One region of the Gordonia sp. SMJS1 genome, then DNA from elsewhere that is predicted to be linked to it. Evidence: riboswitches for the same ligand, from Rfam matches in the RefSeq annotation. Region 1 holds a riboswitch; the other holds the start of a gene.
What was found. Region 1 has a riboswitch for cobalamin ahead of QAD21_RS08485 (CbtB-domain containing protein). Riboswitches for the same ligand answer to the same signal wherever they lie in the genome.

Region 1 (10,483 bases):
CGGCCAGCACGGTTGCCTCGCGGGGCGCTTTGCGATCGGGCAGCGCATGCCGGCGCAATTCGTCGACCGTGGCCGGCGAGGCGAACTGCGCCCCGCCGAGGCCGTCGACGTAGTAGCCGCGACGAACATGTCCGTTGTCCTCGAACACGGTGAGCGCCTTGTAGACCCGCGCGAAGCCGCCGGTCACCTCCTCCGAGACCACGCTCCCGCGCGTGATCACGCCGTATCGGGTCAGCAACTGATCGCAGAGGCCCTGCGTGGCGATGGTCGGCTCGGTGGACGGGTGGTCGAGGGCGAACCAGCGGCCACTCGCCGTCGGCGACACCGGGGGAGCGACGGAGTGTTCGGTGAGGTACCGGGCCGACAGGCCGGCCCGGAGCCGGGGTGCGCGCCCGCGTGCCCGATGCGCGGGCGCCGAGCGCGGTGCGGACGGGCTGCGCCGCGGTTGCAGCAGGGCGCGGACGGGCGCGAAGCTGTCGTTGCTGACCCGGCCCGCCCACACGAGGTCCCACAGGGCACTCTCGATGTCGGCGGCCGGCGTGGTGGTGCCGGTGCTGATGTCGGCGGCGATCTGTGGGAACCGCAGGGCACCACCGGGTTCGAGTGCGGCGGTGACCCCGTCGTGGACCGGGGTGGTGTCGATCTCGTCGGCGTCGGGCAGCGTCAGGACGGCGACGTCCGCGGGATGCAGCGCCACCCAGCCGTCGGAGTTCCCGATGCGGCCGTGTCCGGACCAGATGACCTCACCGGCGCTGAGCAGTTCGTCGAGCATCGGCGCTGCGTAATCGGACACCCGGGCCGGCAGTACGAGGGACTCCCACGCGGACGCCGGCAGCGGGAACCCGGCCAGCTGGTCGATGACCGTCGCCACCCCGTCGACACCCCGGAGCTGGGTGCCCGACGACGCGTGCTGCCAGTCGAGGAGGAACCGGGTGAGGACGTCGGTACCGACGGGAGCCACCTCGGCGCGGCTCGCCGCCAGGGAACCGCGTCGGATCTGACCCAGCACGTCGGCGTGACACCATTGCCCGTCCCGGGGGCCGATACCGGCGTCGGGCAGGAAGTCACCCTCGACGACGCGTCGCTCCGATGCGAGACGGTTGAGGGTGTCGCGCACGACCCCGGTCGCGATACCCAGAGCAGCGGAGGCCTCGGGCACGGTGAACGGGCCATGGGTGCGGGCGTACCGGCCGATGAGGTCTCCGACTGGGTCGGGCACCTCCTCGAGATAGGCCGCCGGGATGCCGAGAGGTGCGGGCACCCCGAGAGCGTCACGGAGGCGGGCGGTGTCGTCGATGGCCGCCCACAGCGCACGTGCGTTGTGGTTGACCGAGATGATCTGCCCGACCCGGTGCAGCTCGGTGAGCAGGTCGGCGGCCGGCTCGTCGCCGCGATACCGGGCCGCGACCTCCTCGGTGGTGAGCGGGCCCAGCCATCGCAGCAGGTCGACGATGTCCTCGGCGTCGCGCGCCTGACGCTCGGGGGACAGGCGTTGGAGCCGGGCGATCACGTCGGCGATGACCGCCGGATCGAGGAGCTCGCGCAGGTCGACGCGCCCGAGCAACTGGGCCAGCAGGCTGGTGTCGAGGGAGAGGGCGGCCGCGCGGCGCTCGGCGAGCGGCGCGTCGTCGGCGTACATGAACGCACCCACGTACCCGAACAGCAGCGACGCGGCGAAGGGAGAGGGGCTTTGGGTCTCGGTCTCCACCACCCGGATCCGGCGCGTGCGGATGCGGTTCAGCAGATCGAGCAGGGCGGGGAGGTCGTAGACGTCCTGCAGGCATTCGCGGACGGCTTCGAGCACGATCGGGAAGTCGGGGAATTTGGATGCGACAGAGAGCAGTTGGGCGCTGCGCTGGCGCTGTTGCCACAGCGGGGCGCGCCGGCCCGGATCCCGGCGCGGCAGGAGCAGGGCGCGGGCGGCGCATTCGCGGAAACGGGACGCGAACATCGACGAGTCGGCCAGACCGTCGGTCACGAGTTGCTCGACCTCGTCGGGGTCGAGGAGGAACACATCGGCTCCGGGAGGGGCGTCGTCGGTGTCGGGCATCCGCAGGATGATGCCGTCGTCGGAGGCGGTGGTGGCGCCCTCGATGCCGAGGGTCTCCAGCAGGCGCTGCGAGATGGCACTGGCCCAGGGGGCGTGTACACGTAAGCCGTAGGGGGAGTGCAGGATCACCCGCCAGTCGCCGAGTTCGTCGCGGAACCTCTCGACGACCAGCGTGCGATCGGTGGGCAGGTGTCCGGTCGCCTCGCGCTGCTCGGCGATGAGTGTCGCGAGGTTGCTGCGGGCGTTCTCGGTGAGCCCGAGCCGGTCTGCCTGGTCGTCGAGCTTCCCGGGATCGGCGACCGACTGGGTGAAGGCACCGATCGCGGCGCCCAGTTCGGCGGGGCGTCCGATCGCGTCACCGATCCAGAACGGCAACCGGCCCGGTTGACCGAACGCGGGGGAGACGAGTACGCGGTCGTGGGTGATGTCCTCGATCCGCCAACTGGTGGCGCCCAGCGCGAACACATCGCCGACTCGGGACTCATAGACCATCTCCTCGTCGAGTTCGCCTACGCGAGTGGCCTTCTCGCCGACCATGAACACGCCGAAGAGTCCGCGGTCGGGTATGGAACCGCCCGAGGTGACGGCGAGCCGCTGGGCGCCGCGCCGGCCGGTGATGACTCCGGCGTCGCGGTCCCAGTTCACCCGGGGGCGCAGTTCGGCGAACTCGTCGGACGGGAAGCGGCCCGCGATCAGGTCGAGGGTCGCGTCGAAGACGCCCCGGCCCAGTTCGCGGTAGGGCGCCGCGCGCCGGACGACCTCGTACCAGTGATCGACCTCGAGGTCGTCGACCGCGGCCGCCGCGATGGTCTGCTGGGCGAGGATGTCGAGCGGATTCTGCGGGACCTTGATCTCCTCGATCGCGCCGTCGAGCATCCGGCCCACCGTCACCGTGCAGTGCAGCAGATCGGTGCGGTGCTTGGGGTAGAGGATGCCCTGGCTGATCTCGCCGACCTGGTGCCCGGCGCGGCCGATCCGCTGCAGTCCACTCGCCACCGACGGCGGGGACTCCACCTGGATGACGAGATCGACCGCACCCATGTCGATGCCGAGTTCGAGTGAGCTGGTGGCCACCACACACGAGAGGCGGCCGGCCTTCAGGTCGTCCTCGATCTGGGCGCGCTGCTCCTTGCTGACCGAGCCGTGATGGGCGCGGGCGAGAACCGGCTCGGCGCCGGAGCTCGCGCCGCTGCCCATCACGAACGCCGGGGCGCCGCCCGCGACCGACGGATTGCCGGTCGGTTCGGCAGGCTCGCCGTGGCGCTCGGCGTGGATCTCGTTGAGCCGAGCGGTGAGCTTCTCGGCGAGGCGTCGGGAGTTGGCGAAGACGATCGTGGCGCGGTTCGCCTCGATCTGGTCGACGATCGAGGCCTCGACGTACGGCCACAACGAGCCGGCAGTCGGCGAGAACGCGTCGTCCAGCGCCGCGGGGTCGGCATCGGACACCGGCGGCGGGATGTTGGCCATGTCCTCGACGGGGACGTCGACGCGCAGGTCGAATGTCTTGTCGGCCTTCGGTTTGACCACCTGGCACGGCGCGGCGCCGGACAGGAACCCCGCGACCACCTCGGGCGGGCGGACCGTCGCCGAGAGGCCGATCCGCTGGGCGGGTTTGTCCAGCAGTTCGTCGAGGCGCTCGAGGGTCAGCGCGAGATGGGTACCTCGTTTGGTCGCGGCGACCGCGTGGACCTCGTCGACGATGATCGCCTCCACGCCGGTGAGACTCTCCCGCGCGGCCGAGGTGAGCATCAGGTACAGCGACTCGGGGGTGGTGATGAGGATGTCGGGTGGGGTTTTGACCAGCGCACGCCGATCGGCGGCGGAGGTGTCGCCCGACCGCACGCCCACGGTGATGTTGGGCTCCGGAAGGTTCAGCTCCTGGGCCGCCCGGGTGATGCCGGTCAGCGGTGCGCGCAGGTTGCGCTCGACGTCGACTGCCAGCGCCTTCAACGGCGAGATGTAGACGACCTTGGTGCCCGCGGGACGATTGCCGGCGTCGGCGGCGAGCCGATCGAGAGCCCAGAGGAACGCGGCCAGGGTCTTCCCGGACCCGGTCGGTGCGATGACCAAGGTGTTCGCGCCGTCGGCGATGGAGGTCCAGGCGCCCTTCTGCGCAGCGGTGGGCGCGGTGAACGCACCCGAGAACCACCGCCGGGTGGGGGCGGTGAAGCGGTCGAGCACCGAGGGGCGGGGCATCTCTCCACTATGTCGCACTCGTACGACAGAACGCGGTATACAGTCTCCTCACGCCTGTACGGGGAATCCGGTGAGAGTCCGGAACGGTCGCGCCACTGTGAACGCAGCCCAGATCGACACGGTCGACGTGACGGGGCATGCGTGAGTCAGGATGCCGTGCCGGCGTGCACCACCCGTGAACTCTCCGACGCGAGATCGGCGAAAGGACCCACCATGACAGCTCCCCGTACCGAGGCGGCATCACCGGTCGCCCCGGCCCGTGCCCTGCCCGTACCGAACATCTCCGTCGCGAGCGCGGCGCTCTGGCTCAGCCTGACCGTGCTGCTCGCCGGGCTGGCGTACTACTTCCTCGGTTACGACCAGGGGGTCGTGTCGGTCTTCGGCTCCGACACCCACGTGCACGAGTTCGTGCACGACGCCCGCCATTTCCTCGGCTTCCCCTGCCACTGAGTCGACATGGAGAAGAAGTTCATCGGCGCCGGCCTGCTCGCAGGTCTGATCGCCGGCATCGTCTCGTTCGTGTTCGCGCGTTCTACCTCGAACCCGTCGTGGGCAAGGCCATCGACTACGAGAGCGCCCGCTCGGCGGCCGAGGAGGCCCTGGCCCATGCCGCCGAACCGGGTGGTCACACCCATGGTGAGGGCGGAGAGTTGTTCACCCGCGCGATGCAGGAGAACCTCGGCGCGGGGATCGGCAACGTCGTGTTCGCGGTGTGCATGGGCGCGTTCTTCGCGGTGGCGTTCACGGTCTTGTGGAGCCACGTCGGCAGCCGTCATCCGGCCACGGATCCCCGTGCGGTCGCGGGCGTGCTCGGCGGCATCGGTTTCGTCGCCGTCTTCGCCGTCCCGTTCTTCGCCTACCCGGCGAACCCACCCGCCGTCGGCGACGACGACACCATCGGCGAACGAACCGGTGCCTTCCTCACCATCACCGTGTCGTCGGTGATCCTCGCCATCGCGGCGGTGGTCCTGGCGTCGTGGTTGCGCCCGCGCATCGGTGGGTTGGTCTCGGCGGTCGCGGCCACGGTCGCCTATCTGGCCGGCATCGCGATCGTGCTCGCCTTCCTGCCGTCGTTCAGCGAGGTCCCCGGCCCGGTCCGCGACGACGCCGGACAGATCGTGTTCCCGGGCTTTCCCGGTGACGTGATCGGGGATTTCCGGGTGTATGCGATCGCCAACCAGGTCATTCTGTGGACGGTTCTCACCGTCTCGTTCGCTCTGATCGTGGGGGCGATGGCCCGGTCGCAGGCGACTGACCGCGCTCGCGCGGTCTCCGTGCCGAACTGAGGCGATCACTGCCCGGAATGCAGATCATCACCGCCGGTCGCACCGGCCCCAACCGGTCGGTGCGGTTCGGCGGTGACCCGGTTCTCGATCAGCGTGGTCGACGCGACGTGCTCGCTCTGAGCGCGTCGCTCACCCGCCCGATCGACATCTGCGGCCCGGAGGCGGCGACCCGCGCCACCGCCGAGATACTCGGCGCGACAGGCGGCCTCATCGTCGACGACGCGCTGCGGACGCTCGATGTCGGTGCGTGGTCGGGCCTGTCCCCGGAGGAGATCGACCCCGTCGACCTCGGCGGGTGGTTCACCGACCCGGAGGCCCGCCCGCACGGGGGTGAGAGTGTCGCGCAGTTCGTCGACCGAGTCCATGCCTGGCGTGCCGGGCAGGCCGAGCACGGCGATGGCTACGTGGTGGTCGCGATGCCGGTGGCGCAGGCCCTGCTGTGCGTCGATGCGGACGGGTTCTTCGCGCGGGAGGTGCGTCCGGCCACCCTCTACACCTGCACCGATGCTCGGTAGGAACAGATCTGCGACGACGTACCTAGACATCGGCAGTGACTCCTGACACAGTTGGGGACGACAAAACTGAAACGTGTTCGCCCCTGCGCGGACACCGGTCTGGGAGTGTGACGATGTTCGAGTGGTCCGAAGAAGATCTGATGGTTCGGGACGCCCTGCGGGCGTTCATCGACAAGGAGATCCGGCCACATCTCGACGAACTCGAATCCGGCACGCTGCCGCCCTACGACATCACTCGCAAACTGCTGTCGAGCTTCGGTGTCGACGCGATGGCCAAGGACGCTCTCGAGAAGGAACTCGAGGCCGAGGCCAACGGGGAGAAGAAGAAGCCCTCGGGCGACGGCGGCGGTATGGGCGGCTCGATGTTCATGATGGTCAACATCGAACTGGCGGGGGTCTGTCTCGGTCTCGTCGCATCCCTGGGCGTGAGCATGGGCCTGACCGCCTCGACCATCCGCGGCAAGGGCACGCTCGCCCAGAAGAAGCGGTGGCTGCCCGAACTGGTCACGATGGAGAAGGTCGGCGCCTGGGCGATCACCGAACCCGACTCCGGATCGGACGCGCTGGGCGGTATGAAGACAACGGTCCGTCGCGATGGTGACGACTACATCCTCAACGGGCAGAAGACCTTCATCACCAATGGCCCCTACGCCGACACCATCGTCGTGTTCGCCAAGCTCGACGACGGCAGCGGCACCCCGATGCGGGACCGTAAGGTCCTGTCGTTCGTCCTCGACAAGGGGATGCCGGGACTGACCCAGGGCAAGCCGTTCAAGAAGATGGGCATGATGAGTTCGCCGACGGGCGAGCTGTTCTTCGACAACGTGCGCGTCGGCAAGGACCGCCTGCTCGGCGAGACCGAGGACACCGGTTCGGACGCGCGCGGATCCGAAGGCGCCAAGGCCGGTTTCACCGCGGAGCGGGTCGGGATCGCGGCCCTGTCGCTGGGCATCATCAACGAGGCGCAACATCTTTCGATCGACTACGCGAAGAACCGCAAGCTGTGGGGCCAGGAGATCGCACAGTTCCAGCTCATCCAGCTCAAGCTGGCCGAGATGGAGGTCGCGCGCATCAACGTCCAGAACATGCTCTTCAGTGCCCTCGAGCGGGGCAAGGCGGGCAAGCCGCTGAGCTTGTCCGAGGCGTCGGCGATGAAGCTCTACTCGTCGAAGGCGGCCACCGACGTCGCGATGGAGGCGGTGCAGTTGTTCGGCGGCAACGGTTACATGGCCGAGTATCGCGTGGAGCAGCTTGCGCGCGACGCCAAGTCGCTGATGATCTACGCCGGCAGCAACGAGATCCAGGTGACCCACGTCGCCAAGGGGCTGCTGCGGGGCTGACGAACAGGCCCGGTCGTGTCGGACCATGCCGACACGATCGGGCCGGGTTCAGGCGACCTCGCCGGCCCGGACCTCGACCGTCTGCGGCGTGGTGCCGGGCGTCGGCGACACGAGCGTCAGGTGGTCCGGCTGTGCCAGGAAGTCCTCTATGTCGCGTCGAGCCGCCTTCTCGATCAGCAACGGCACGAAGATCCTGACCTTGCAGTCGGCGAATCGTCCGTAGACGGCGTGCACACGTGCGTCGATGTCGTCGACAGCCATAACCGGAAACCGTGCGATCAGGCGACGAATCACCTGTTCGACTTCGAGCATCTCCTCAACCCGAGCCATTGGGACATTCTGCGGGAAAACCTTTGCGGCTGCAGGCTCATCGGGGAAACGACTGGTCACGATCGAGCATGCGACGGTGTGCTCCGTACCTGCCACGACAATTGCGCGTCCTCTTCGTCGGTTACCGCGCGGATGCCTCGGACGTGGCACAGAATGACCAGTTAGTCATTCGGTCCAGCCACGGGAGCGTACGGCCATGCCAGATTACTCATCGTCCTCGGGTGAACTCCGAGGCCCGGATCACGGCGGCCCGGCGGGCCCGATGTCGGGCAAGAAGTACCGCAAGCATCTCGAACCGCTGCACGCCGAGTTGGTCGCCATGCAGGAATGGGTCCGTGCGACCGGGGCGAAGGTCTGCATCGTCTTCGAGGGCCGGGACACGGCGGGCAAAGGCGGAGTCATCAAGGCGATCACGGCCAGGGTGAGCCCGCGGGTCTTCCGCGTGGTCGCGCTGCCCGCTCCCACCGAACGGGAGAAGTCGCAGATGTACCTCCAGCGGTACATTCCGCATCTGCCCGCGGCCGGCGAGGTCGTCATCTTCGACCGCAGTTGGTACAACCGGGCCGGCATCGAACGAGTGCTCGGATTCTGCACGGAGAAGCAGGCACACCAGTTCCTGGAACAGGTGCCCACGGTGGAACGGTCGATGGTCGAGTCGGGGATCATCCTGCTCAAGTACTGGCTCGAGATCAGCGAGGAACAGCAGACCCTTCGCCTGCAGAGCCGGATCGACGATCCGCGGAAGATCTGGAAGCTCTCCGACATGGACCTCGCGTCCTACAGCCGCTGGTACGACTATTCGCGGCCGCGACGAGATGTTCCGGTTCACCGACACGGGCTGGGCGCCCTGGTATGTCGTCTCCACCGACGACAAGAAACGGGGTCGGTTGAATGTGATCGAGCACCTTCTCGGTCAGGTTCCCTACACGCCGCTCGAACGTCCCCGGATCGAACTGCCGAAGCGGCAGAAGGCCAAGGACTATCGGCCACCCGAGCAGGCCCTGCACTGGATCCCGACCCCGTATTGACGACCCGAAACCGAACCGCAGTCGAGTAGTCACGACACCGCCCGAGCCCGAGGCAGGAGAGTTGTATGGCCATCGCACGCCCGCCGTCGTCACCGGAACGTCGGGAGGACGACGCCCCCGCACCGGCCTGGCACGTCCAGGACGTCGAATCCGTCGTGTCGGCGCTCGAGTCCGACAGCACCGGTGGACTGTCGTCGGCCGAGATCGACGACCGACGGACGCGGTTCGGCGACAACGTGATCGCCGCGGAACCGGCCCCGTCGGTGGCTGCACTGGTGCTGCTGCAGCTCAAGGATCCGATGAACCTGATGCTGATCGCCGTGGTGATCGTCAGCCTGGTGATCGCGGAGGTCTCGACCGCGCTGGTGGTCGCCGCCCTGGTGGTGCTCAACCTGGTGCTGGGCACTCGGCAGGAGCTGAAGGCCCGGGCCAGCGTGGACGCCCTGGCGCGGATTCAGGTTCCGCAGGCCCGCGTGGTCCGGGGTGGAGTCCTGGTGAAAGTTCCCGCGGCGCAACTCGTTCCCGGGGACATCGTGCAGCTCGAAGCCGGCGACTTGGTGCCGGCCGACGGACGTCTGGTGCGGGCCGCCACGCTGGAGACGCAGGAGGCCGCGCTGACCGGCGAGAGCGCGCCGATCCCGAAGGACCCCGCCGCGCTCACCGATGTCGAGCTGGCCCTGGGTGACCGCAGCAACATGCTCTTCCAGAACACCTCGGTCACCCGCGGCACGGCGACGATGGTCGTCACCGAGACCGGGATGCGGACGCAGATGGGACAGATCGCGTCGATGCTGTCGGCGATCGCTCCACAGCGGTCACCCCTGCAGCGCGAGCTGGATTCACTCACCAAGATCCTGGGCGTGATCGCCTGGACCGCCGTGGCGATCATCGTGGTGATCGGGCTGGTGCGCGGACAAGACCTGGCGACGGTGATGCTGCTCGGTATCTCGATGGGCATCTCGGCGATACCCTCCGGTCTGCCCACTTTCGTCCAGGCGATGCTCGCCTTCGGGGCCCGGCAGCTCGCGGATGCCAAGGCGGTCGTCAAGAACCTCACCGACGTGGAGACGCTCGGCGCGACGAGTCTGATCAACTCGGACAAGACCGGGACACTCACCATGAACCAGATGATGGTGCGCTCGTTGTACTTCCACGGTCAGTGGTTCGCCGTCGACGGTGAGGGCTACGGCAAGACCGGGAGCATCACCCAGGCGGCGGGCGAGCCGGTTCCCGATTTCACCATGCTCGCGTACGGACTGTGCCTCGACAGCGACGCCACCGTGTCGGACGCCGGCGCCGTCATCGGCGATCCGACCGAGGCGGCGCTGATCGTGCTGGCAGCCAAGATGGGGGTCGACGCGCCACTCACCCGCCAGACCTATCCCCGTCTCGCCGAGGTTCCATTCGACTCGGCCTACAAGTTCATGGCGACGTTCCACCGGCTGCCGGTGGACGGCACCGTCCGTTTCGTCGAGATGGTCAAGGGCGGTCCGGATGTCGTGCTGAACCGCTGCCGCTGGGCGTTCCGCCCCGGACGGGAGAGGGTGGAGCTGGCGGAGGTCCGGGCCGAGATCGAGGCGGCCAACGAGCAGATGTCGGCCGAGGGCCTACGTGTGCTGGCCTTCGCCGCGCGCGTGCTCGACGGCCGGGAGGACGAGGTGACCGCCGACCCGATGGCGTTCGTGGACGATCTCGTCTTCGTCGGGATGGTCGGGATCATCGACCCGTTGCGTGCCGA
Region 2 (10,483 bases), 740 kb from region 1:
ACCGTTCTTGGTACGCCGATACTCGACCCGTTGGTACCACTGCACGGGCGGGTCCGCGGTCAACGCGACGACGCCACCACTCTTCGTGTGCTGGATCTGCTGACGCGACAGATTCCACGGTCCGAGTCCGTAGTAGTCGGTGTACAACCCGTTGCCGATGACCCGGACGTTCGACTCCGGAGTCGGGATGACCCCGTAGATGAGCTGCTGATGTTTGTAGTTGCCCGGCTTGATCTTGGCGCTGGAATCACCCGCGCCCACAGTCAATCCGAGTACTGCTGTTCCGGCGATCAACGCCCCCGCTATCAATCTCTTCACGACGGCAGACGCTAGCAGCGTCGACGTCGGGTTCCATCTCGCTTTCCACAGCCTCCGGCAAGCCTGCCATCCGACAACGCGTATTGGTACAGTCCGGCCAGGCAATCACCGACAGCGGGGGAACGATGAGCAGGAACGACGTCGAGTTCGATTCGTCCGGGACGACATGCCGGGCCTGGTGGTACCGGCCCGAGGGAACCACTCCGGCACCGGTCATCGTGATGGCACACGGGCTCGGTGCGGTCCGGCGGATGCGCCTGGACGCGTTCGCCGAGCGTTTCACCGCCGCGGGATACTCGTGCCTGGTGTTCGACTACCGCCACTTCGGTGACAGCGACGGCGAACCGCGACAGCTGCTGTCCATTCGCCGCCAACTCGACGACTGGGCCGCGGCAATCGCCTTCGCCCGAACACTCAGCGGTGTCGACACCTCACGGATAGTGCTGTGGGGCACCTCCTTCGGCGGCGGACACGCCCTCGTCGCGGGCGAACGCGACGGCCGGGTGGCCGCGGTGATTTCCCAGTGCCCCTTCACCAGTGGAACAGCCTCCACCGCTGCCCTGGGAGTGGCGTCCGGGGCAAAGGTGACCGTGCGCGCGCTCGCGGATCTGGCGGGTTCGGCACTGGGCCGTCCGCCGGTCACCGTCGGCCTCGCCGGTGCGTCCGGCTCGGCCGCCTTGATGACGGCACCCGACGCGGTGTCGGGATACCTGCCGCTGGTGCCCGACGACCTGGAGTTCATCAACGAGGTCGCCGCGCGGGTCGGTCTCGCCATCCCGCTGCACACGCCTGGTCGGTCATTGCGAAAGCTCACCTGTCCCACGCTCGTGTGCATCTGCGACGAGGACACCGTGGCGCCGGCCGGACCGACTGCCCGGTACGCCCGCCGCGCCCCGGCAGCGCGAGTGATTCGTTATCCGGCAGGACATTTCGACATCTACGTCGGCGCCGACTTCGAGCGGGTGGTCGCCGATCAGCTCGAGTTCCTGCGCGGGACCGTCCCCGTGTGACGTCAGAACCCGAACCGCGCCTGCATCCCGCGCAGCGTTTCCGCCGATGCCAGCAGACCCGCCCGCTCGGAGTCCGACAGCGGGACATCGAGCCGGGTCTGGGCACCACCGCGGTCGACGACGGTCGGCAACGAGAGGCACACGCCGTCGAGCCCCTCGATGCCGTCCGCCCGCGTCGACACCGGCAGCACCCGGTGTTCGTTGTTCAGGATCGCCTCGACGATGCGCGTCGAGGCCAGACCGATCGCGTAGTTCGTCGCCCCCTTGCCCTCGATGATGGTGTACGCGGCATGTACGACCTCGTGGTGAATACGTTCGCGCGCAACGGCGTCCATCGCCGGACGGCCGGGCAGCGGCGTCCACGAGGTGAGCGGCACGCCCCCGATCGACGCCGAACTCCACAGCGGGATCTCACTGTCGCCGTGTTCGCCGACGATGTAGGAGTGCACGCTCTGCACCGCGACCCCGCAGTGCTGCGCGATCAGGAATCGCAGCCGGGACGAGTCCAGCACCGTGCCCGAGCCGAAGACCTGGTGCGGTGACAGCCCGCTGATCTCCTGGGCGGCGTAGGTGACGATGTCGACGGGATTGGTGACCATCACATAGATCGCGTTCGGGGCCACCGCCAAGACCCCGGGGAGGATGGCGCGTGTCAGACCGATTGTGGCCTCGGCCAATTCGAGGCGCGACTGCCCGGGCTTCTGCTTCGCGCCGGCGGTGAACACGACGACGTCGGCGTCCGCACACACCGACACGTCGTCGGATCCGATGATGTCCGCGCGGGGCACGAACTCGAGGCCATGCGACATGTCGAGCACCTCGGCGGTCACCTTGGCAGCGTTGATGTCGAGGAGGGCGATGGTCCGTGCGACACCTCGGATGAGGGACGAGTAGGCGATCGCGGTGCCCACCGCACCCGCCCCGATGATGGCCAGCTTCGTGTCTCGTACGTCCATCGCTTCACCGTTTCCGCGTCGGGTTCATCGATCGTCGGCACCCAGCGTAGGTGCTCGCGTGTCGGCTGTCCGGGCTGCGCCGCCGACCGCGCGTTCGGTCGGCGGTCGATGTTGATAGCGTGAGCCCCGAGAACGGTCACACCCGCACACGTGGGTGTCAGGGAACCCGGTGTGAATCCGGGACTGGCGCGCAACGGTATGGGAGACGGATTCGGCGCGGACACCGGGGCGACCCGGGAAGGCGCCGGCGCCACGATCCCGAGTCCGATTACCGGCCGTTCTCGCTCGAGTCCATCGTGTATCTCGCGCACAGATACCCAGACCGATAGGCAGTACCACCCGTGTCCCGTCGTACCGACGGCACGACCGAGAGCGCGACCGCCCCGTCGGTCCGGCGACTCCCGTCGACGCCGCTAGCCGCAGTACTGTTCGTCCTCACCCTCCTCAGCATCGCCCTGGCCACCGCTTTCGGCGCGGAGACCATCCCCGTCGGCGACGTGTGGCACACCGTCGTCGGCCGGATGACCGGGGCCGAGCTCGACTCCGCGCACGCCGTCATCATCTGGGATCTCCGGTTGCCCCGGTCCGTGCTGGCCGCGCTGGTCGGAGCCGGGCTGGCGCTGGCCGGCGCACTCATGCAGGCCCTGGTCCGCAACCCGCTGGCCGAACCGTACCTGCTGGGTGTGTCCGCCGGCGCGGCGGTCGGGGCCACCGCGGTGATGACCCTCGGCGTGCTCGCGGGACTGGGCGTCTGGGCGCTGTCCGGCGGGGCGCTACTCGGCGCGCTGGCCGCCACCGTCACGGTGTACCTGGTGGCCCGCGCCCAGGGCGGGCTGACCGCGCTCCGTCTCATCCTGTCCGGCGTCGTGCTGTCGTCGGCATTCATGGCATTGTCGTCGCTGCTGGTGTTCACCGCCGCCGACCCGCACGCCGCCGACAACGTGATGTTCTGGATGCTCGGCAGCGTCGCCGGGGCCACCTGGGCGAAAGTGCAGATCGCCGGGGTGGTCGTGCTGGCCACCGTCGTGGCCATGCTCGCCATCCACTCCTGGCTCGATGCCTACGCGGCCGGCACCGACACCGCGACGTCGCTGGGCGTGCCGGTACGCGCGATGCGCAACGCGCTGTTCGGTGTCCAGGGTCTCCTGGTCGGCGTGCTCGTCGCGGTGGCGGGCGGCATCGGCTTCGTCGGTCTGATCGTCCCGCACGCGGCGCGACTCCTGGTCGGCGCCACCCACCGCGCGATGTTGCCGGTGGCGGTCTGCGGCGGTGCGCTCTTCCTGGTGTGGGTCGACGTGATCTCGCGGGTGGCGGCCGCACCGCGCGAGATGCCGCTGGGCATCGTGACCGGACTGATCGGGGCACCGATCTTCCTGTTCCTCATGGGACGACGCCAATACGTGTTTGGGGGTGGCTCGTGACCGATCCCGCCCGCGCATCGTCGATGTCGTTGCGCGCGAACGCGCTTGCGTGCCGTCGCGGTGGCCGCGTCGTACTGCGGGATGTCGATCTCGCGGTCCCCGCCGGCACCCGACTGGCCATCGTCGGGCCCAACGGTTCCGGCAAGACCACCCTGCTGCGCACGCTGTGCGGTCTCGAACGCCCGGCCGCCGGCACCGTCGAGGTGAACGGAGACGACCTCCACCGCATCCCCTCGCGACGCCGCGCCATGTCGATGGCGGTGGTCGGCCAGGAGGAACAGCCCTCCGCGGAGCTGACGGTCGCCGAGGCGGTCGGCCTCGGCCGGACCCCGTACCGGTCGGCCTGGTCCACCGGGAGTTCCGACGACAAGACGGTGGTCGATCGCGCGTTGATCCAGGTCGGGCTCGACGGCTGGGGCACCCGCTCGTGCACCCAGCTGTCCGGCGGCGAACGGCACCGCGTCGTCCTCGCCCGTGCGCTCGCTCAGCAGACCCCGATCCTGGTGCTCGACGAACCCACCAATCACCTGGACGCCGCCTGGCGACTACGACTGATGGAGGTTCTCGACGAGCTCGACGCCACCGTGGTCGCGGCGATGCACGACCTCGACCTCGTGTTGCGTCACTTCGACTCCGTCGCAGTGGTTTCCGACGGCGGTGTCATCGTGCACGGGCCACCGGTCGAGGTGCTGACGCCGGCTCTGCTGGCCGACGTCTTCGAGGTGTCCGGCACCGTCGTCGACCATCCATCGACGGGCCTGCCCCATCTGCTCCTGAACACTCCCACCACCACACCCGCCCCCAGCACTCTGACGAAAGACATCCCGTGAGAGGACATCCTTTGACCATACGTACGTCCCGAGTCCACCCGACCGTCGCCATCGTGGCGGCGGCTCTGACGCTGGGAACTGCCACCGCCTGCGGTGCCGACAGCACTGTGGCGTCGGAAAGCACTGTCGCCATATCGAATTGCGGAGCCGACGTCGCTTACCCGCAACCCCTCGACCGGTTGTTCGTCAACGACGGCGGCATGATCGCGATCGCACTCGCCGCGGGTGCCCGTGACAACATGGTGGCGGTCAGCGCGCTCGCCCGGGACAAGGACGTCCTGCGGCTGGAGTACGGACCCCAGGTCGACACGCTGAACGAGGTCGCGACCGAACGTCCCACCCTCGAGAACATCGTCGCGGCGAAACCCCAAGTGCTGTATGCCGGATACAACTACGGCATGAGCGAGTCGCGCGGGATCACACCCGAGATCCTCGCCGGACACGGCATCGACGTGTACCAGTTGTCCGAGGCGTGCCGGCAGACCGAGGGCGAGGCGCAGCGCGGCACCATGGACCCGTGGGTCGCGCTCGACACCGATCTGCGCAACATCGGCACCCTCACCGGCAATCCCGAGCAGGGCGCCGCCGCGGCCGACGAGGTGGCCGACCGCCTCGAGAAGCTGCGCGCCGCACCACAACCCGCCGCGAAACCGACCGTGTTCGTCTTCGACAGCGTCTCCGACACCATCTTTTCCTCCGGATCCTTCGGCGGCCCGCAGGGCATCATCGACGCCGCGGGCGCGCGCAACGCGACCGAGGACATCGAGGACACCTGGACCGCCGTGAGCTGGGAACGCCTCACCACCGCGGACCCCGACGTCATCGTGTTCGTCGACTATCCCGGCCAGTCGGTCGACGAGAAGATCGCCGCCCTGCGATCGAATCCCGCGAGCCGGAACCTGAAGGCGGTGCGCGAGAACCGCTTCGTGAACCTGCCGTACGCGATGTGGGTGTCGAGCCCACTCAACATCGACGCCGCCGAGATCATGCGCGGCGTTCTCGAGAACCACGGCCTAGCACCGGAATCCGGTATCACCCCGTCCCTGGATTTCGCGCAATTGGACCTCGGGGGCAACAACTGGCTGGAGTGAGTCGCGGGACGCCCCGTTGAACACGTGGGGCCGCGGCGATCGTCATGCCGCCGCCCCACGGAGAAGTCGGTGGACCCCTACCACGAGGCACCGACACGTTACCGGCTTTGAATAGCGTTGCACAACATCAGTTTTGGCTTGCAATGCGCTCGCACCGGTGTACACTCGAACGTACATTCGCGGCAACGGTTCTCGGGGGGTGACCATGTCTGACGAACAAGCGTCGCGGCGACCGCGTGCCCTCGAGTTGGTGGCCGACCTGCACCGCATCCTCGGTGAGTTGCAGACCGTGGATCTGTCGCCGTGTACCGATGCCGAACTCGCTGAAGTGGCCGCGGAGACCGAACGCGCCATCGCACGTCTGACCGTCGCCGGTGACCGGCAGATCGATCAGGCCGTCGCTCGCGACCTGCCACGCAAGGCCGGCTGCCGCTCCCTCATGCAGTACATGACGCACCGGTTACGGGTGTCGAACCCGATGCGCCGCCGTAAGCAGATGGACGCCACCGCCCACCGCACCAGCCTCGGCGGCGAGGTACTCCCACCCGAATACCCCTGCCTCGCCGAAGCTTTCGCACAAGGCGCGGTCGGCACCGCGCACGTACAAGCCACCCTCGACGTCCTCGACCGCATCCCCGGCACCATCGACCACGACATCAAAGTCGCCGCCGAACGACAGATGGCCGAGATCGCCGAAGCCCACACCCCCGCCGAGATCACCCAACTCGGTGCCCGCCTGCTTGCCCACCTCGACCCCGACGGCACACTGACCGACGACACCGACCAGAAACGACGCCGCGGCCTGTGGATCGGTCGGCAACGCGCCGACGGGACAGCCAAAATATCGGGCACCCTCACTCCAGCACTTGCCGCCCGACTGACGATGATGTTCGCCGTATGGGGCAAACCCGGACTCAACAACCCCGACGACCCCGCCTCGCCCCAAGGCCCGGCCGGCACCGCCGACCCCGACGCCCTGACCGCCGCAGCCGACCGCGACGGTCGCACTCTCGCCCAAACGAATCACGACGCGCTCGACGCCGCCCTGGCCGCAGGCTTCGCCGACGGAACACTGGGAACCTCGCACCGCGGCCTGCCCGTGCAACTGATCGTCAAAGCCGACCTCGGGGACCTGATCCGAGAAGCCGGACTCGCCACCACCGCCACCGGCACCCTGCTGCCCATCCGGGACCTGATCGCGATGGCCGGTGACGTCCAACCTTGGTTGGCGATCTTCAAAGACGCCACCGCTGTGCCGCTGCACTTCGGGCGGGGCAAACGCCTGGCGACCCGCGAACAGCGCCTCGTCTCCTTCGCCCGCCCCGACGGGGAAGTATGCTCGGCACCCGGCTGCGACCAGCCCGCCACCCAGGTCGAACTCCACCACGCACAACGGGACTGGGCCAAGGGCGGTCTCACCGACATCGATGATCTCGCCCCTGCCTGCCCCCGTCATAACCGGATGGTCGGCGACCAACCCGGCCAATACACCACCCGCATCGAACGGTCCGGACCCGACGAAGGCCGCTGCCTGTGGCGGTTGAACGTCGAACCCGGCGCCCCGCCCAACCCCGAACGCCTCAACCGCCGACCCGACATGCCCCGGCGGTTCGCCCAACACCTGAACACCGTGCGCAACGAGATCCACGGACCTGCCACCAGGTCCGGCGATGACTCGCGCCCACACCAGTCGCGGCCCGACGCCGTCGGCTACGGCGACCGCGGCCGGCGCCTCGAACTCGCCTACCGAGAACTCGTCCATCCGCGAACACCGCCGGAGCACCTCACCACCCCACCGCTGACCCCGGTCGAAGCCGCACTCGCACGCATACTCACCGACCACGCGTGATTGCACACAACACGAGGGGCCCGGCATCGGAATGCCGGGCCCCTCGTGGGTGTCAGTGCGCCTGATCAGATCAGGCCTGCGGTGCCTCCGCGAAGTTGCGGGTGACCGCCGGGTCGACCGGGATGCCCGGGCCCGTCGTCGTGGAGACGGTGACCTTCTTGATGTAGCGGCCCTTGGCGGCCGACGGCTTGGCGCGCATGATCTCGTCGTAGGCAGCGCCGTAGTTCTCGGCCAGCTTGGCCGGGTCGAACGAAGCCTTGCCGATGACGAAGTGCAGGTTCGCAGCCTTGTCGACGCGGAAGTTGATCTTGCCGCCCTTGATGTCGTTGACAGCCTTGGTGACGTCGGTGGTCACGGTGCCCGTCTTCGGGTTCGGCATCAGGCCGCGGGGTCCGAGGACACGCGCGATACGGCCGACCTTGGCCATCTGATCCGGGGTGGCGATCGCGGCGTCGAAGTCCAGCCAACCGCCCTGGATGCGCTCGATCAGATCCTCGGCGCCGACCTCGTCGGCACCGGCGGCGGTGGCCTCAGCGGCCTTGTCGCCGGCGGCGAACACGATCACGCGGGCAGTCTTACCGGTGCCGTGCGGCAGATTGACGGTGCCTCGAACCATCTGGTCTGCCTTACGGGGGTCGACGCCCAGCCGCATCGCGACCTCGACGGTCGCGTCGGTGTTCTTCGACGACGTGTCCTTGGCCAGCTCCACAGCCTCCAGCGGGCTGTACAGCTTGGTCTTGTCGACCTTCTCGGCCGCGGCGCGTAGGCCTTGCTCTTCTTGCTCATTGCTCTGTTCCTTCTCCGCCGTCAGTCGGCGGGGTGTGTGGTGCGGGCCGAGCCGGCCCTCCCACGGTGATGATGAGGTCCGTCAGCCTTCGACGGTGATGCCCATGGACCGAGCAGTACCGGCGATGATCTTCGCGGCCTGGTCGATGTCATTGGCGTTCAGGTCTTCGGCCTTGGTCTTGGCAATCTCACGGACCTGGTCCATGCTCACCTTGCCGACCTTGTTGGTGTGGGGCTCGCCGGAGCCCTTCTGCAGGCCGGCGGCCTTCAGCAGGAGCTTCGCAGCCGGCGGGGTCTTCAACTTGAAGTCGAAGGAGCGATCTTCGTACACGAAGATCTCGACCGGGATGACGTTGCCGCGCTGCGACTCGGTCGCCGCGTTGTACGCCTTGCAGAACTCCATGATGTTCACGCCGTGCTGACCAAGCGCCGGACCCACGGGCGGGGCCGGGTTGGCCTGGCCTGCCGAGATCTGGAGCTTGATGATCCCGGCGAGCTTCTTCTTCTTGGGAGGCATCTTCTGTTCCTTGCTTGTTTCCTTGCGAATTCACGCCCGCTGGAGACGTGAAAGTTCTGGGTTGGTGGTCCGGCCCTAGATCTTCTCGACCGTGACTCTCAGAGGTCGGTGAAGATACGAGCGCCGCTTCGCGTCGGTCATATCTTCTCGACCTGGTTGAACCCGAGCTCGACCGGCGTCTCGCGACCGAAGATCGACACGAGGACCTTGACCTTGCGCTGCTCGGCGTTGACCTCGCTGATCGACGCGGGCAGCGTGGCGAACGGGCCGTCCATGACGGTGACCGACTCGCCGACCTCGAAGTCGACCTCGATGACGTTCGACGCGGCGGCCGCTGCGGCCTCGACGCCCTCGGCGGCGGCACCGCGCGACGCGGCGGGCTTCTTGGCCTCGGTCCGCGGCATCAGGAACTGCAGCACCTCGTTGAGCGAGAGCGGCGACGGCTTGCTGGTCATCCCGACGAAGCCGGTGACACCCGGCGTGTTGCGCACGGCGCCCCACGACTCGTCGTTGAGCTCCATGCGGACGAGGATGTAGCCCGGCAGCACCTTGCGGTTGACCTTCTTGGGCTGGCCGTTCTTGATCTCGGTGACCTCTTCGGTCGGCACCTCGACCTGGAAGATGTAGTCGCCGACGTCGAGGTTCTGCACGCGGGTCTCGAGGTTGGCCTTGACCTTGTTCTCGTAACCGGCGTAGCTGTGGATCACGTACCAGTCGCCGGGCGCGCGGCGGAGCTGCTTGCGCAGTTCCTCGACCGGATCGACCTCCGCCTCTTCAACCAGGGCCTCTTCGACAGGGGCCTCGTCAGCGGCGGCCTCGTCAACCGGGAACTCGTCGGCATCCTCGGAGACGGTGTCCTCGGCGGGGGCCTCGTCACCCTCGACGACCGCGTCGTCGGCGACCGCGTCACCCTCGGTGTCCACCGCGTCGGTCACGGCCGCGTCGACAGCGTCGACGTCGGCAGCAGCCACGTCGACGGAATCGGTCGAGGCGAGTTCGTTCTCCGGGGTGCTCACTGCAGCCCACGCTCCTTATGGTTCATCTGGCGGTCGTGTTCCTCGTCGCCGGCCGAGCCCACCGCGTGGGTCAGCCGAACAACCAGAGCACGCCCTTGGCGAAGGCGAGGTCGAGGCCGGCAATGAACGCGGTCATCACGATGACGAACACGAGCACGACGATCGTGTAGGTGATCATCTCGCGCCGCGTAGGCCAGATGACCTTCTTCAGCTCGGCGACGACCTGCGTCAGGAAGACCCAGATCCGTACGAACGGATTCCGGCTCTCCTCGGCAGACGCCTTCTTCTTGGTCTTGCGTTCCTTGACGGCGACGGACCCCGTGTCGGAGTCGGTGTCGCCGTCGGTTGCACCCGCCGCCGAGCGACGTCCGCGAGCCGAGCGCTTACCGGACGGACGCAGCTCCTTCGCGGTTCCGGTCGACGTCTCGTCGTCCGTACCCGCGTCGGTGGCCTCGTCGCGACCGTCGAGCTCAGCCGCGGCCGAATCGGCCGCAGAACCCTCTGCGGCGTCTTTGGCGCGGGCGGCCCGGTCTCGCTTGCTCAACTTCGCGGTCCTCTCGTCAGCGTGTGCCCTTCACCAGGGCAGGGGCGACAGGACTTGAACCTGCAACCTGCGGTTTTGGAGACCGCTGCTCTGCCAATTGAGCTACGCCCCTTTGCGACGCCCGCCACCGGAGTGGTCGGCGTTG

Region 2: linked by a shared signal. The riboswitch ahead of QAD21_RS05120 (iron ABC transporter permease) and the one ahead of QAD21_RS08485 (CbtB-domain containing protein) in region 1 are both predicted to bind cobalamin.

Annotation. Positions count from the first base shown of each region.
Region 1 covers NZ_CP123381.1:1,851,360-1,861,842, forward strand. Annotated here, with positions in the region: gene QAD21_RS08480 (ATP-dependent helicase) at 1-4,246, opposite strand, end outside; cobalamin riboswitch at 4,264-4,424, shown strand; gene QAD21_RS08485 (CbtB-domain containing protein) at 4,460-4,696, shown strand; partial or broken gene QAD21_RS08490 (CbtA family protein) at 4,703-5,532, shown strand; gene QAD21_RS08495 (histidine phosphatase family protein) at 5,550-6,047, shown strand; gene QAD21_RS08500 (acyl-CoA dehydrogenase family protein) at 6,161-7,387, shown strand; gene QAD21_RS08505 (hypothetical protein) at 7,436-7,777, opposite strand; partial or broken gene ppk2 (polyphosphate kinase 2) at 7,914-8,745, shown strand; gene QAD21_RS08515 (cation-transporting P-type ATPase) at 8,811-10,483, shown strand, end outside.
Region 2 covers NZ_CP123381.1:1,111,872-1,122,354, reverse strand. Annotated here, with positions in the region: gene QAD21_RS05135 (hypothetical protein) at 1-318, opposite strand, end outside; gene QAD21_RS05130 (alpha/beta fold hydrolase) at 444-1,328, shown strand; gene QAD21_RS05125 (L-lactate dehydrogenase) at 1,331-2,284, opposite strand; cobalamin riboswitch at 2,401-2,579, shown strand; gene QAD21_RS05120 (iron ABC transporter permease) at 2,626-3,705, shown strand; gene QAD21_RS05115 (ABC transporter ATP-binding protein) at 3,729-4,535, shown strand; gene QAD21_RS05110 (ABC transporter substrate-binding protein) at 4,547-5,626, shown strand; gene QAD21_RS05105 (HNH endonuclease signature motif containing protein) at 5,832-7,475, shown strand; partial or broken gene rplA (50S ribosomal protein L1) at 7,546-8,261, opposite strand; gene rplK (50S ribosomal protein L11) at 8,344-8,778, opposite strand; gene nusG (transcription termination/antitermination protein NusG) at 8,916-9,794, opposite strand; gene secE (preprotein translocase subunit SecE) at 9,865-10,338, opposite strand; tRNA gene QAD21_RS05080 (tRNA-Trp) at 10,378-10,450, opposite strand.